One region of the Paenibacillus sp. 2RAB27 genome, then DNA from elsewhere that is predicted to be linked to it. Evidence: a T-box and tRNA genes for the amino acid it is inferred to sense, from the RefSeq annotation. Region 1 holds a T-box; the other holds one or more tRNA genes.
The links. A T-box is a leader RNA that pairs with one kind of tRNA and senses whether it is charged. The one in region 1 lies ahead of leuS (leucine--tRNA ligase), so its partner is inferred to be a tRNA-Leu.

Region 1 (7,260 bases):
GTATACAGCGCCATCTTAAAAAGCCCAAAGAACAGGCAGTACTGTTGTAAAACCTTTACATGTAGTCGCTCAAGCATAGGCACTGCCGTATAAGCAGCTATGGGAGTTGTCAAAACAATGACCAATTCCCTAGCTGTCGAATACGAATCAAACAAGCACATTTGCATGATCGCGGTCTCTCTTGGCTTCGTCAAATCTGGCGCTGTGCTAGTTAGTTCACGACCTCAGATACCGTACCCGCTGGCGGCTCATATGCGGTCATCTGGCGGAATGAAATCCCTCTAGCTCCCATCAACTCGCTAACCTTCTCATGATCCTTCGGATACCCCCGATGAAACACGATCTCTGTCACTCCGCTGTTAGCCAACATGTTCGCACAGGTCCAGCAAGGCTGATCCGTAACATATACGGTAGAACCCTCGCGATCTTCCCGATCGGTAAATAGCAACAAATTCTGCTCCGCATGAATGGTACGTATGCAACGGTGTTTCCGCACGACTTCTTCTACATCGGCAACGACCTTCAGCTCGATTTCTTCCACAAGCATGCAGCCTGCTTCCGTGCAATCCGCTACACCCATCGGTGCTCCATTATACGCGGTTCCGAGCAACTTCTTCCCTTGAACAAGTACCGCTCCAACATGTCTGCGATTACACCGCGACCGTGTGGACGCCATATAGGCAATATCGAGGAAATACGTATCCCAATCTTTCCGGATGCTCATGATGATTGACTCCCTCCTGATGACTAAGTACTCCAATACTATTTTCGTAGTTAAAACGATTTCTAGTATTTTCTCATATTTTGCTAGAAATGAAAAGACGACGCTAGACTGGCCCTACAAATATTGATCCCTTCAGCTTCTCGAACATTTTCTCTCCGATCCCTTTCACATCCTTGAGTTCTTCGACTCGCTTGAAACGTCCCTTTTTCATACGGTACTCAAGAATAGCTTTGGCTTTACTTTCACCGATCCCAGGCAGTTTATCTAACTGCTCCAGTGTAGCCGTGTTTAAATCTAGAAGTCCCTTCTGAGCTTCATTCGATGGAGCTACAGTTATTAGAGGAGGTACAGGACTAGCAGCAGAGGTTGGATGAGGCGCTGAGGTCGAGAGTGAAGTTTGCGTGGATGCTCCCGTTGTACTTGAGGGTGTGGATATCACTTCTGAAGATGACGATGCTTCATTCGAATTCGCCTTTGGTGTTGCTTTTGGTTTTGCAGTAACAACGGGGACAGATTTCCCTGCTGCCGCTTTTTTCTCATTTTCCCCTTGCAAAAGCAATTCTTCCATCTGCGTATTGATTGGCATGAACGCTGTTTGAATGGTTGGCTGTCCACCACGTAGAAATGGCCATACAACCCAAACAAAGAGCGAAACAGCGCCAAGAATCAGCCCGATTCGCTTCATTTTATTTCCAAAAAAATCCACAAACTACCTTCTTTCTTAGCATATTTGCGTTTGAGCAGCCATATACTTGAAAAAGCGTCCCAATGACTACACAACTAGTCACGATACGATTGAGACGATGCTTGGACCTCTATCCTTGCCATCCATGGCTGAGCGACCGCGATTATAGGTTGGTATTCGTATAAAGACTGATTTTATCGGGAGGGATCACTTGATGAAAGCTGGATTCATCGGTACTGGAAGTATGGGAAGTATACTGATTGAAGCATTCATTCATTCCGGGGCATTCAATCCCGAGCAAATTATTGCTAGCAATCGAACATTACGTAAAGTTGAACTACTCGCGGAGAACTATCCTGGCCTGATCGTGGCAGAAACGAATCGTGAAGTCGTGCGTGGAAGTGATTTGATTTTCTTATGTGTGAAACCATCTGAATTCATAAAGGTTATTGATGAAATCAAAGAGGACGTGCTTTCCTCTCAATTTATAATATCCATCACGAGTCCTATTCTGATTAAGCATTTGGAAGGTCTTTTACCAGCTAAAATAAGTAAAATCATACCGAGTATCACGAACTACGTTTTAAGTGGTGCTACGTTATGTATTCACGGAAATCGCATGCAGCCTGAAGATAAAGAATGGCTTGAAAATATTTTCACACATATTTCTACACCCATACGTGTATCCGAGAATTATACGAGAATTTCATCAGATTTATCTAGTTGTGGGCCTGCTTTTCTAGCTAGCTTTATTCAAGCATTCATTGATGCGGCTGTAGAGGAAACGGGTATTTCTGCTGAAGAGGCCACATTGCTGGCAAGTGAAATGACGTTAGGTACAGGAAAGTTACTTACTACGGGAGGCTTCAACCCTGTTAGCTTACAAAAGCGGGTATCTGTTCCTGGAGGCATTACGGCAGAGGGTTTGCGTATTTTGGAAAAAGAGCTTTGCGGAGTTTTCTCTCAAGTTATTAATGCGACACATGCGAAATATGAAGAAGACATTGAGAAGGCTGAGCAGCTTTTCGCCTTAAATCAAAAGCAGTAGCCTTCCCAACGCATTACACCTTCATTTCTTAACTTACAACGATGTTGACTAATTTACCCTTTACAACAATCAATTTGCGAACGGCCTTTCCGGCGGTCGCTTCTTTGACTTTGTCGAGTTCAAAAGCCATTTTCTCCATCGCTGCTTCATCTGTATCTTTGGAAATCATCACACGATCAACAATTTTCCCATTGATCTGCACAACGATTTCAACTTCATTATCCACGGTCCATGCTTCATCATAAGCTGGCCATGCTTCGTACGTAATGGATTCCACGCCGCCTAATTTCTCCCAAAGCTCTTCTGCTAAGTGAGGTGCGATCGGGGAAAGCATTTGCACGAAGTTTTTCATTGCTTCTAGTGGCAGGCGCTCTGTTTTGTAAGCCTCGTTGACGAAGATCATCATTTGGCTAATCGCAGTATTGAAGCGAAGCGCATCGAAATCTTCCGTAATTTTCTTGATCGAACGGTGCCATGTACGTTTGAATGTATCGCTGCCTAGCGTTTCATCCCCGCTGATTTTGGCGTGGACCTGACCGTTATCATCAACGAACAGCCTCCACACGCGATTCAAGAAACGGTAGATCCCGTCTACTCCTGTTGTATTCCACGGTTTCGTCGCTTCCAATGGTCCCATGAACATTTCATAAATACGAAGTGTATCCGCACCTTGATCGCTCACGATATCATCTGGATTCACAACATTGCCGCGTGATTTACTCATTTTCTCCATGTTCTCGCCAAGAATCATCCCTTGGTTAACAAGCTTATGGAAAGGCTCTTTGGTATGGACAAAACCTAGATCGTAAAGCACTTTATGCCAGAAGCGCGCATACAGCAAGTGAAGAACTGCGTGCTCTGCTCCACCGATGTATAGATCAACCGGCAACCATTGCTTTTGCAGCTCATCCGAACAGAAGGCTTGATCATTCTTTGGATCGATGAAACGCAGATAATACCAGCAGCTTCCCGCCCATTGTGGCATCGTATTCGTCTCACGACGAGCTTTCATACCTGTTTCTGGGTCAATCGTATTCACCCATTCAGAAACGTTAGCAAGCGGTGACTCCCCAGTACCGGACGGTTTGATTTCATCCACTTGTGGAAGCAATAATGGCAGTTGATCCACAGGAACAGGTTTCATGGTGCCATCTTCAAGGTGAAGAATCGGAATCGGCTCACCCCAGTAGCGTTGACGGCTGAACAGCCAGTCTCTCAAACGGTACGTTACTTTGCCGCGGCCTTTACCATTTTGCTCTAACCAAGCGATCATATGGCTGATGCCTTGCTCGATGTTCATTCCATCGATTGGACCGGAATTCACATGTTTGCCATCGCCTGCATAGGCTTCCTTCTCCACATCTCCGCCTTGGACCACTTCGATAATTGGCAAATCAAATTGCTTCGCAAATTCCCAGTCACGTTGGTCGTGTCCTGGAACCGCCATGATCGCCCCTGTGCCGTAACCGCCAAGGACATAATCAGCGATCCAGATTGGCACTTTCGTGTCATTAACTGGGTTGATCGCATAAGCTCCTGTGAACACACCTGATTTGTCTTTCGCCAAATCAGTACGCTCCAAATCGCTTTTGCGTGAAGCTTTCTCTTGATATTCTTTGATGGCTGCTGATTGCGCTTCTGTTGTGATCTGTGCAACAAGCTCATGCTCCGGCGCTAATACACAATAAGTTGCTCCGAACAATGTATCTGGACGAGTTGTAAATACCGTAAGGCTCTTCTCGCTTTGACCCTCAATCGCGAATGTAACTTCTGCACCCGTTGATTTCCCAATCCAATTGCGCTGCATATCCTTAATACTTTCGGACCAATCAAGCTCCTCAAGATCTTCAAGCAAACGCTCCGCATACTCCGTAATTCTCAAAATCCACTGACGCATCGGTTTCCGAATAACCGGATGGCTACCACGCTCGCTTAGTCCGTCAATAACTTCCTCATTTGCGAGTACAGTACCTAGTGCCGGACACCAGTTAACTGGAACTTCATCAACGTAAGCAAGACCTTTATTGTACAGTTGGATGAATATCCACTGCGTCCATTTGTAGTACTCCGGATCCGTCGTGCTAATCTCACGATCCCAATCGTAAGAGAAACCAAGTGATTTAATTTGACGGCGGAACGTATCAATATTTTTTTTCGTAAATTCACGCGGGTCATTTCCTGTGTCTAAAGCATATTGCTCAGCAGGAAGACCGAACGCATCCCATCCCATCGGGTGAAGGACATTAAAGCCTCTCATCCGTTTGAAACGGGAAACGATATCTGTCGCTGTGTAGCCTTCTGGATGCCCTACGTGCAAGCCAGCACCGGATGGATAGGGAAACATATCCAAGGCATAAAATTTCGGTTTATCCGAATTTTCCAATACCTTAAATGTTTTCTTCGCATCCCAGTAGGCCTGCCATTTCGGTTCAATGGCTTGTGGGTTATAGCCTTGTTGTTCTTTTGTTTCTTTCAATTCTTGTGTCATACCTTCCATGCCTCCCTAAGTTACTGCTCATGTATGCAAATACGCACAAAAAAACCTCACATCGCTAGCGGATATCGCTAGGGACGAGAGGTATAATTCCCGTGGTACCACCCTAGTTAACACAAGGCGTTCTTCACCTGTGTTCACTCTGCCCCTTAACGCGGGTGAGACGATCCAGCTAGCGCATCTGATCAAGGATCAGGCGGTTCACCTTCTAGCTCCGAGGCGAGTTCTCTAGACGAACATCTGCCGGCTCACACCCTAGCTCCGACTCTCTRAAAGATGCTGTACAAGGTACTATTCCTCATCTAAGCTTTCCATACAACTGATTAGCTTTGATTATATGTAAAATAATGCCGAACTGTCAAGCCGAGGGCAAATCCTGTCATCAGTATTATTTTTTCGCAATAAAGAAAGCGCGCTCCGTCTTCTCTGTTGGTTGTTCCCACGTAAAGTCGGCTGCTTGATGCACCTCACGAAAACCTACCTCGATCAGCATTTGTTCCAACCACTGCAAGCGATACGCTCGTTGTTCATGCGTTTCGTCAATGCGACGGAAGGTTTCCTGCTGGCCGCTGTCCTTAACGAAGATCGTTAATTCATGTTCAATCTGAACACGTTCCTCATCTAATTCGCTTGTCCAAATGTAAGCAACATCGTCTTCGTTTAGAAAAAAAGGCTGCGATTCTGCATAGGCGAACAATTGCTGTGGCGGATGTACGTCAAAGAGGAATAACCCACCTGGCTTGAGTCCCGCCCATGTTTGACGGAAAGCATCCACAATATCCTCTTCCTCTAGCAAATAGTTGAGGCTGTCACAACAAGAGATCGCGACATCCACTTCCTCGCCAAGCTCCCATTCACGTATATCTTGCTGAATCCAACGAATGCCACCGCCGCGAAGTTGGCTGGGCTGTTCGCTATACTTCTGCTCAGCGACAGCCAACATATCCTCGGAGAGATCAATGCCACTCACCATAATGCCTTCAGCAGCCAATGGAATCGACAAATTACCTGTTCCGCAACCTAAATCAACGAGCGTTGCAGGCTTTACGCCAAACCGCACGAAACTTTCCTTAATAAATCGAAGCCAGTCTTCATACGGCATGCTGTTCATCAAGCGATCGTACGTGTAGGCGAATTTTTCGTAACTCATCTCAGCCTTGCGTCTCCTCTTGTTTCAGATAGGTCCAATCTGCTTCCTGATAGATGAGCCCATCTTTCATAAGTTTACCTAAGGCACGTTTGAAGGCTGCCTTACTTAGTCCGAATTTATCTTTAATTACATCAGCTTGTGTTTTATCCGAAAATGGCATCGCATTTCCTGGGCGTTCACGCAGCACTTCAAGAATGCGATCTGCATCTTCATCGCGTCCTTTTTCCTTAGGAAGCCTCATGGATAGATTAACTCGTCCATCTTCTTCACGGACGAAAGCAATCCTAACATCCACTTGCTCACCTACGCGAAGTAACCGTGTACGCTCTTGTGGGATGATAAGACCGATGACGCCATACCCTAGGACTCCTGCTTCACATATGACAAAAGTACCCATTTGCAGAGGGCGATACACCCGTGCTTTCACCCATTGGTTCGTCCAGCTCGATGGCGCTCTCACACAAAGCGGTGCCAAATCTTCTTCAAGTGCCAGCTTCGCAATCAATCGACCTTGTCGGTCGTGTGCAAGCGTTGCAAACACTTTGTCCCCAACTTGAGGGCGAAGATCTTCGAACTCAGGCACATTGCGATATGGTAAAAGAAGATGACGCCCTAGACCCATTTCTAAGAAATAGCCAAAACGCGGATGAATATCAACAACCTCTAGAAGCCCCACCTGACCCATGGTCAGAAGTGGACGTTTCATAGTGGCCATGATTCGATCCTGAGTATCGTGGAATAAGAAAACTTCCACTTTATCTCCCGGACTAATTCGATTATCTACGATTTCCGCGTATGGTAGTAGAAAATCTTGGTAGCCATCCGTGAGGAAAAAGCCGTTTGGTGGAACTTCCCTTGCTACCTCTAAGGTAACAAGGGATCCTGCTTCCATTCTCATACGCGTTCCACAACTTTAGCATCGGACCAAAGTCTTTCGATGTTATAGTATTCACGGTCATCACGATGGAAAACGTGGAGAACAACATCCCCTAAATCAAGCAGTACCCATCTTGCGGTATCAACGCCTTCAAACCCTCGAATATGAACACCATGTTCGTGTGCTTTTTTACGAGCCTCGCCCGCAATCGCTTGAACTTGTGTTTCCGAATTCCCGTGACAAATAACGAAATAATCAGCAATTAAGGATACACCTTTCAAA
Region 2 (4,513 bases), on a different contig from region 1:
CTAAAACCTCGCAAATAACCCGCAACAGGTTCTAACATTCTTTTTAAGGCATACGCATTACAATAGTCACATACACTAAGAGGTTAGCGAGAGGCAGGTGAACGAAGATGAAGTCGTGGACCACTTGGACAGCCACTTGTATTATTTTATGCAGTATTGGCTTCATGCCCTTACACACTTCAGCTGTTGACAACTTAAACGGGACAAGCCCTACGCAGGCGCAAGTGAAGGAACCTAAAGCAGCAGCTTCAACACCGGACTTGACGAGTACATCATCATTCGGTTCAACAATCAGTAATTGGCAATCGACGCTTGCGAAGGAAGATGGTTTTGCAGGTTGGCTGAACGCACGTTGGAACAGCTATCCACTTGGACCTGGCACACATGGCTGGGTCGTCATCCTCACGGATCAAGGTCAAGAAGTGGGCTACATGATTGTGCATGCCACCGAATCTGGCGGTTTCCGTTTGACCGAATATGGGACAGGCAAATCTCCTTTATTTAGTTTGGCTACGTTGTATCGCTCTTTGATGCAACAAGAACTCATCCCTTCAGGAACCTTATACGACGATTTTGTGCAAAATAAAACGATCATTGAAGAACGCTTATATATGGATACCCTTACTTCTGTTTGGAAAATCGTGCTGGATGACGAGACCTATTATCTCGACGCCAAATCAGGGGAATTGCTTCCGCTGACGGAGGATCCAAAACCACGCATGGCGTATGATCTGAGAGTCTCATCCGATCTATCGCATGGTACTGCTCAGAGCCTGATTCGTCCTCCATTTGATCCTTATGAACGGATGCCATGGATTAAAGGCACACCGCTGCAAGTGTCAACCTTGTCAGAGCTCAAGATTGCTCTTGAGCAGCAAGGTGATCTAACCTACGTCACGGAGTTGTATGATAATCAGGTGACGATGCCGTTAACTGTGTTAGGTTATCAACAATGGATATATGGGGATAACTATCTGATACTCGATCACGATGGCCCGCGTTATGTGGGATTGGATGCTTCGCTAGCGCTTGGGAAGATCTATCCGTAGTCAGAGGGAACTAGGATACGCTATTTTGTAGCTTTGTGCCAAAAATGTTCCGAAGGGGAACGTCAGTGTCTTATCTAGCCGAAAATCGCAGGAAACTGGCAAATTCGGATAAATAGAGCACTCTCGTTCCCCTTCTCACTAAAATGATTCGATTTTATGTAAATAACGCACCTACGATCCCCTCATCTTTTATGATTCGCATAACGTGTGATCCCTGATGGGATACTTGACATCACTTAACCAAACTGTTATCTGTTTCACAACAAAAAGTGGCTGATCACATGTAGAAGATTCTACAAGTGACAGCCACTTTTTGCACATTTCACCATGCTCATTTTCTCGGCTTCGTCCGCCCAAACAACATCCGCGTCGCCAATGGCAGCATCCCAAACCACCGTGTCTGCCAACCCTCACGTTGTTCCTTCATCGACGCTTTGGCTTGTTGGCGAACTTCCTTCGGTGTGTCGATATAGGTAACGACTTGTTGGGTTATGTACTTCACAAGATCATCGCTTTTTGCCATACGCCCACCTGCCTTTTACCCTTATTGTAACCAGAGCAACAAGGCTTTAAACTACACGAAGACAGGTGGCAGGCCGCTACTTATTGCCACTCACCCTGGTCTTCCGCCGCTCTCTGCAATAATTTTATCAGCAAAGGATTTAATCGTGCCACAGCCTAATAGCATTGGCTTATTATCGCACTGTAACAGCAAGGTTTGAGCATTCGTATCCCAGGCATATTGGAAGCCAACATTCATGCTGACGACTGAGATCGTAAATTTGCCTGATGCTGTGTTAGGAATAGAGAACCCCTGCCTCCTACCTACTTGCTGCAGTGCTCTGAATACGGAAGGCGAAATCCCTTTATACATCCATGTGCTACAAGTTGCCATAGGTTTTCTCACCTCTTTCAATTAGGATCATTAAATTGTATGAGGCAAGAGATGAAATCGTGCATATTTCAATAAAAAGCCTATCGCCCGATCGTTGCATTTGCTTCTAATCCCGTCCAACAAACATAAGCTAGAGTAACTAGAGAGAGAAAGAGGTGTTGGTTTGAATGTGGGAACTAATGCTTGCAACCGAGCAGCTTGACATTTATATGGATGAAGTCAATCTTAAACTCGAGATCCGAATTAAGTCAGAACGGGATTTAGTTCCTTTAACAATTCGTATGAACCATACAGATTTGACCCAGTTAATCTATACCCTGCTGGAAATCAATCGAAGTTTTCGAGGAGACATTCCTTTTTTTCATACGAAAAAGCTGCCAGGCAAAGCTTAGCCTTACAGCAAAAAAAGCACGATGCACTCCCCCACATGCGTGGTTCGGAGCCATCGTGCTTTTTATCATCGTGTGCTGATCCGATGTTTTAGTTTCTATTGATTCCCGCAATGGAAGCGATGAACCGCAAAATATATAGGAACAAGTTAATAAAATCTAGATAAATATTCAATGCAGCAAGTGGCACGGCTTCCGCTGCAACACCGTTACGATACTGTGCCACATCATAGAGCACCCAGCCGCTGAAGATTAGAATCCCCACCATGGACCATACCAAATTCATCATGGATCCAAAATGTAAGAACATCCCAAGCACACTCATGAGCACAAGTCCTATTGTTCCAGCAAACAAGAACCCGCCCAAGAAACTGAAATCACGCTGGGAACGGTGAGCATAAAAGGCCAATGAGCCGAAAATCGCTGCCGTTGCAAAAAATGCACCCGATACCACGCTAGCCCCAAGCTGACCGCCGTAAGCCATGATGACCGGATATAGCGTCACGCCCGAAATAGCTGTAAATGCGTAGAGAAAGCCGTAACCAATATTTTTGCCGCGAATGCGAATCACGATAGCGGCTACCAGCATCGCAACCTCTGCAATGACGAAAAGCATAACCATGGATGGCGGTACAACCATCGCGCCAATCAATGTTCCAAGAAATGAAACCAATAGGGAAATGGCAAACGTTTGAAGCACATGTGCAAAGCTGCCGGATTGTGTGATCGTTACTGTTCTATCCATGCAATTCAGCTCCTTTTAGATATAAAGAAATGTACAATCTATCCTATGTATTATACCTGTAATTCATGAAAACCGCTACAGGGGGACGGTTGGACAAGAAAACACCCTTTCCTGAGAAACCAGAAAAGGGTGTTTCGAGCGATGCGATCAAGAGGACTCGAACCTCCACGGGGGTAAGCCCACACGGACCTGAACCGTGCGCGTCTGCCAATTCCGCCATGATCGCGTTTACAAAATTAATATACCATATGACGCAAAAGCTCGTCAATGAAACTTTTGTCACTAGGTATAATTCGGTGACCACTTCCTAAACCTAATCCKAAAGGAGGTATGACCTATGAATGAAGAAGAAATCAAAGCACTAGAGCCGAAATATACGGGCAATCAGCGTCATTTGACCGAGGGTGAAGCAGAMGGGATCGTTCACGATCCGAATTTCAAAAACGAGAATGAAGATGACGATATCTCTGACATGGATGCATTAGCCGTCGGTCTCTCATATGGCATGTTTCGTAAAACGTAAGCCGAATACTTAACCAACCGAGGGGGGCCCAAGAGCCAGCTATGTGGCGGGGCCCTCCTCGTTGGCATTTTGAAGACTTACATTGATGAAACACGCCGTTTCTCCCGCGCAACTCGATTTTCGGCTTACACCGCTGGAAGCGCCTTTCTTACGTGCATTACCCCTGTGAATTCAACCAATCACGCTTGCTCATTTCAAGCTTATATAACTGGCCAGAAGCTAGGATAGCTTCATGGACAGTTCTTCCAATCAAGTACCCCAGCGTCGTTGCTGTACCCGCATAGCGAAATGTTGTTCCTCTGCCTGTTGCAGCAATCAACACGGCATCTGTCGTTGTTCCTGTTGCGATTTGACCATTCACGGTAATATTCAATGACTGCAAAGCTGCAGCTTTGGCTTCCGTCGCGGTAATAACCGCATTTACCATGGCCGCATCCGTCAAACTACCTTCGATGACAACGATTGTATTAATCGTGCCTGGATAGAGCGAAGCGGCTGGCAAAATGGCCCCTGCTCGCGCTTTATTTCCCAGACCGACGGTCACCCAAGCGCCAATACGAAGTGATTCGTCCACATTAACCGCGTCTACCGACTGGACACCATGTTCTTCCGCAAGTGGCCAGGCCAATTCGCTAAATCCAACATCATTCACCCACGCCGCGGTAAGCATACCAGCCGTATCTTGAGGCTTCAGCCCTTCTCGAACAATGAAAGCTTCCATCTCTACCAACGGGTCGGTTTCGTTATACGACTTGTCCACTTGTCGATTCATCAACACCCGATGGTGACCAAAACCACCACCCCACGGAGAGGAATTCAATGTTCGCAGCGGATTGTCACTAGTAATCTGCATATATCGCCCGTGTGGCGATACCACTTGCTTCATCCCAACACCAGCGATTAAACTTCTAG

Region 2: it has a tRNA-Leu gene. The T-box ahead of leuS (leucine--tRNA ligase) is inferred to sense a tRNA for this amino acid. The anticodon was not compared.

The regions. Positions count from the first base shown of each region.
Region 1 covers NZ_JBFRGR010000017.1:46,273-53,532, forward strand. The annotation lists gene AB4114_RS21615 (MFS transporter) at 1-50, shown strand, start outside; gene AB4114_RS21620 (deoxycytidylate deaminase) at 212-724, opposite strand; gene AB4114_RS21625 (ComEA family DNA-binding protein) at 828-1,430, opposite strand; gene comER (late competence protein ComER) at 1,624-2,457, shown strand; gene leuS (leucine--tRNA ligase) at 2,486-4,945, opposite strand; T-box leader at 5,022-5,265, opposite strand; gene AB4114_RS21640 (class I SAM-dependent DNA methyltransferase) at 5,340-6,101, opposite strand; gene AB4114_RS21645 (CvfB family protein) at 6,103-6,999, opposite strand; gene rsfS (ribosome silencing factor) at 6,996-7,260, opposite strand, start outside.
Region 2 covers NZ_JBFRGR010000011.1:44,121-48,633, reverse strand. The annotation lists gene AB4114_RS17020 (hypothetical protein) at 108-1,049, shown strand; gene AB4114_RS17015 (YqzE family protein) at 1,381-1,572, opposite strand; gene AB4114_RS17010 (hypothetical protein) at 1,663-1,944, opposite strand; gene AB4114_RS17005 (hypothetical protein) at 2,112-2,336, shown strand; gene AB4114_RS17000 (Bax inhibitor-1/YccA family protein) at 2,425-3,078, opposite strand; tRNA gene AB4114_RS16995 (tRNA-Leu) at 3,221-3,304, opposite strand; gene AB4114_RS16990 (hypothetical protein) at 3,416-3,601, shown strand; gene AB4114_RS16985 (adenosylcobinamide amidohydrolase) at 3,759-4,513, opposite strand, start outside.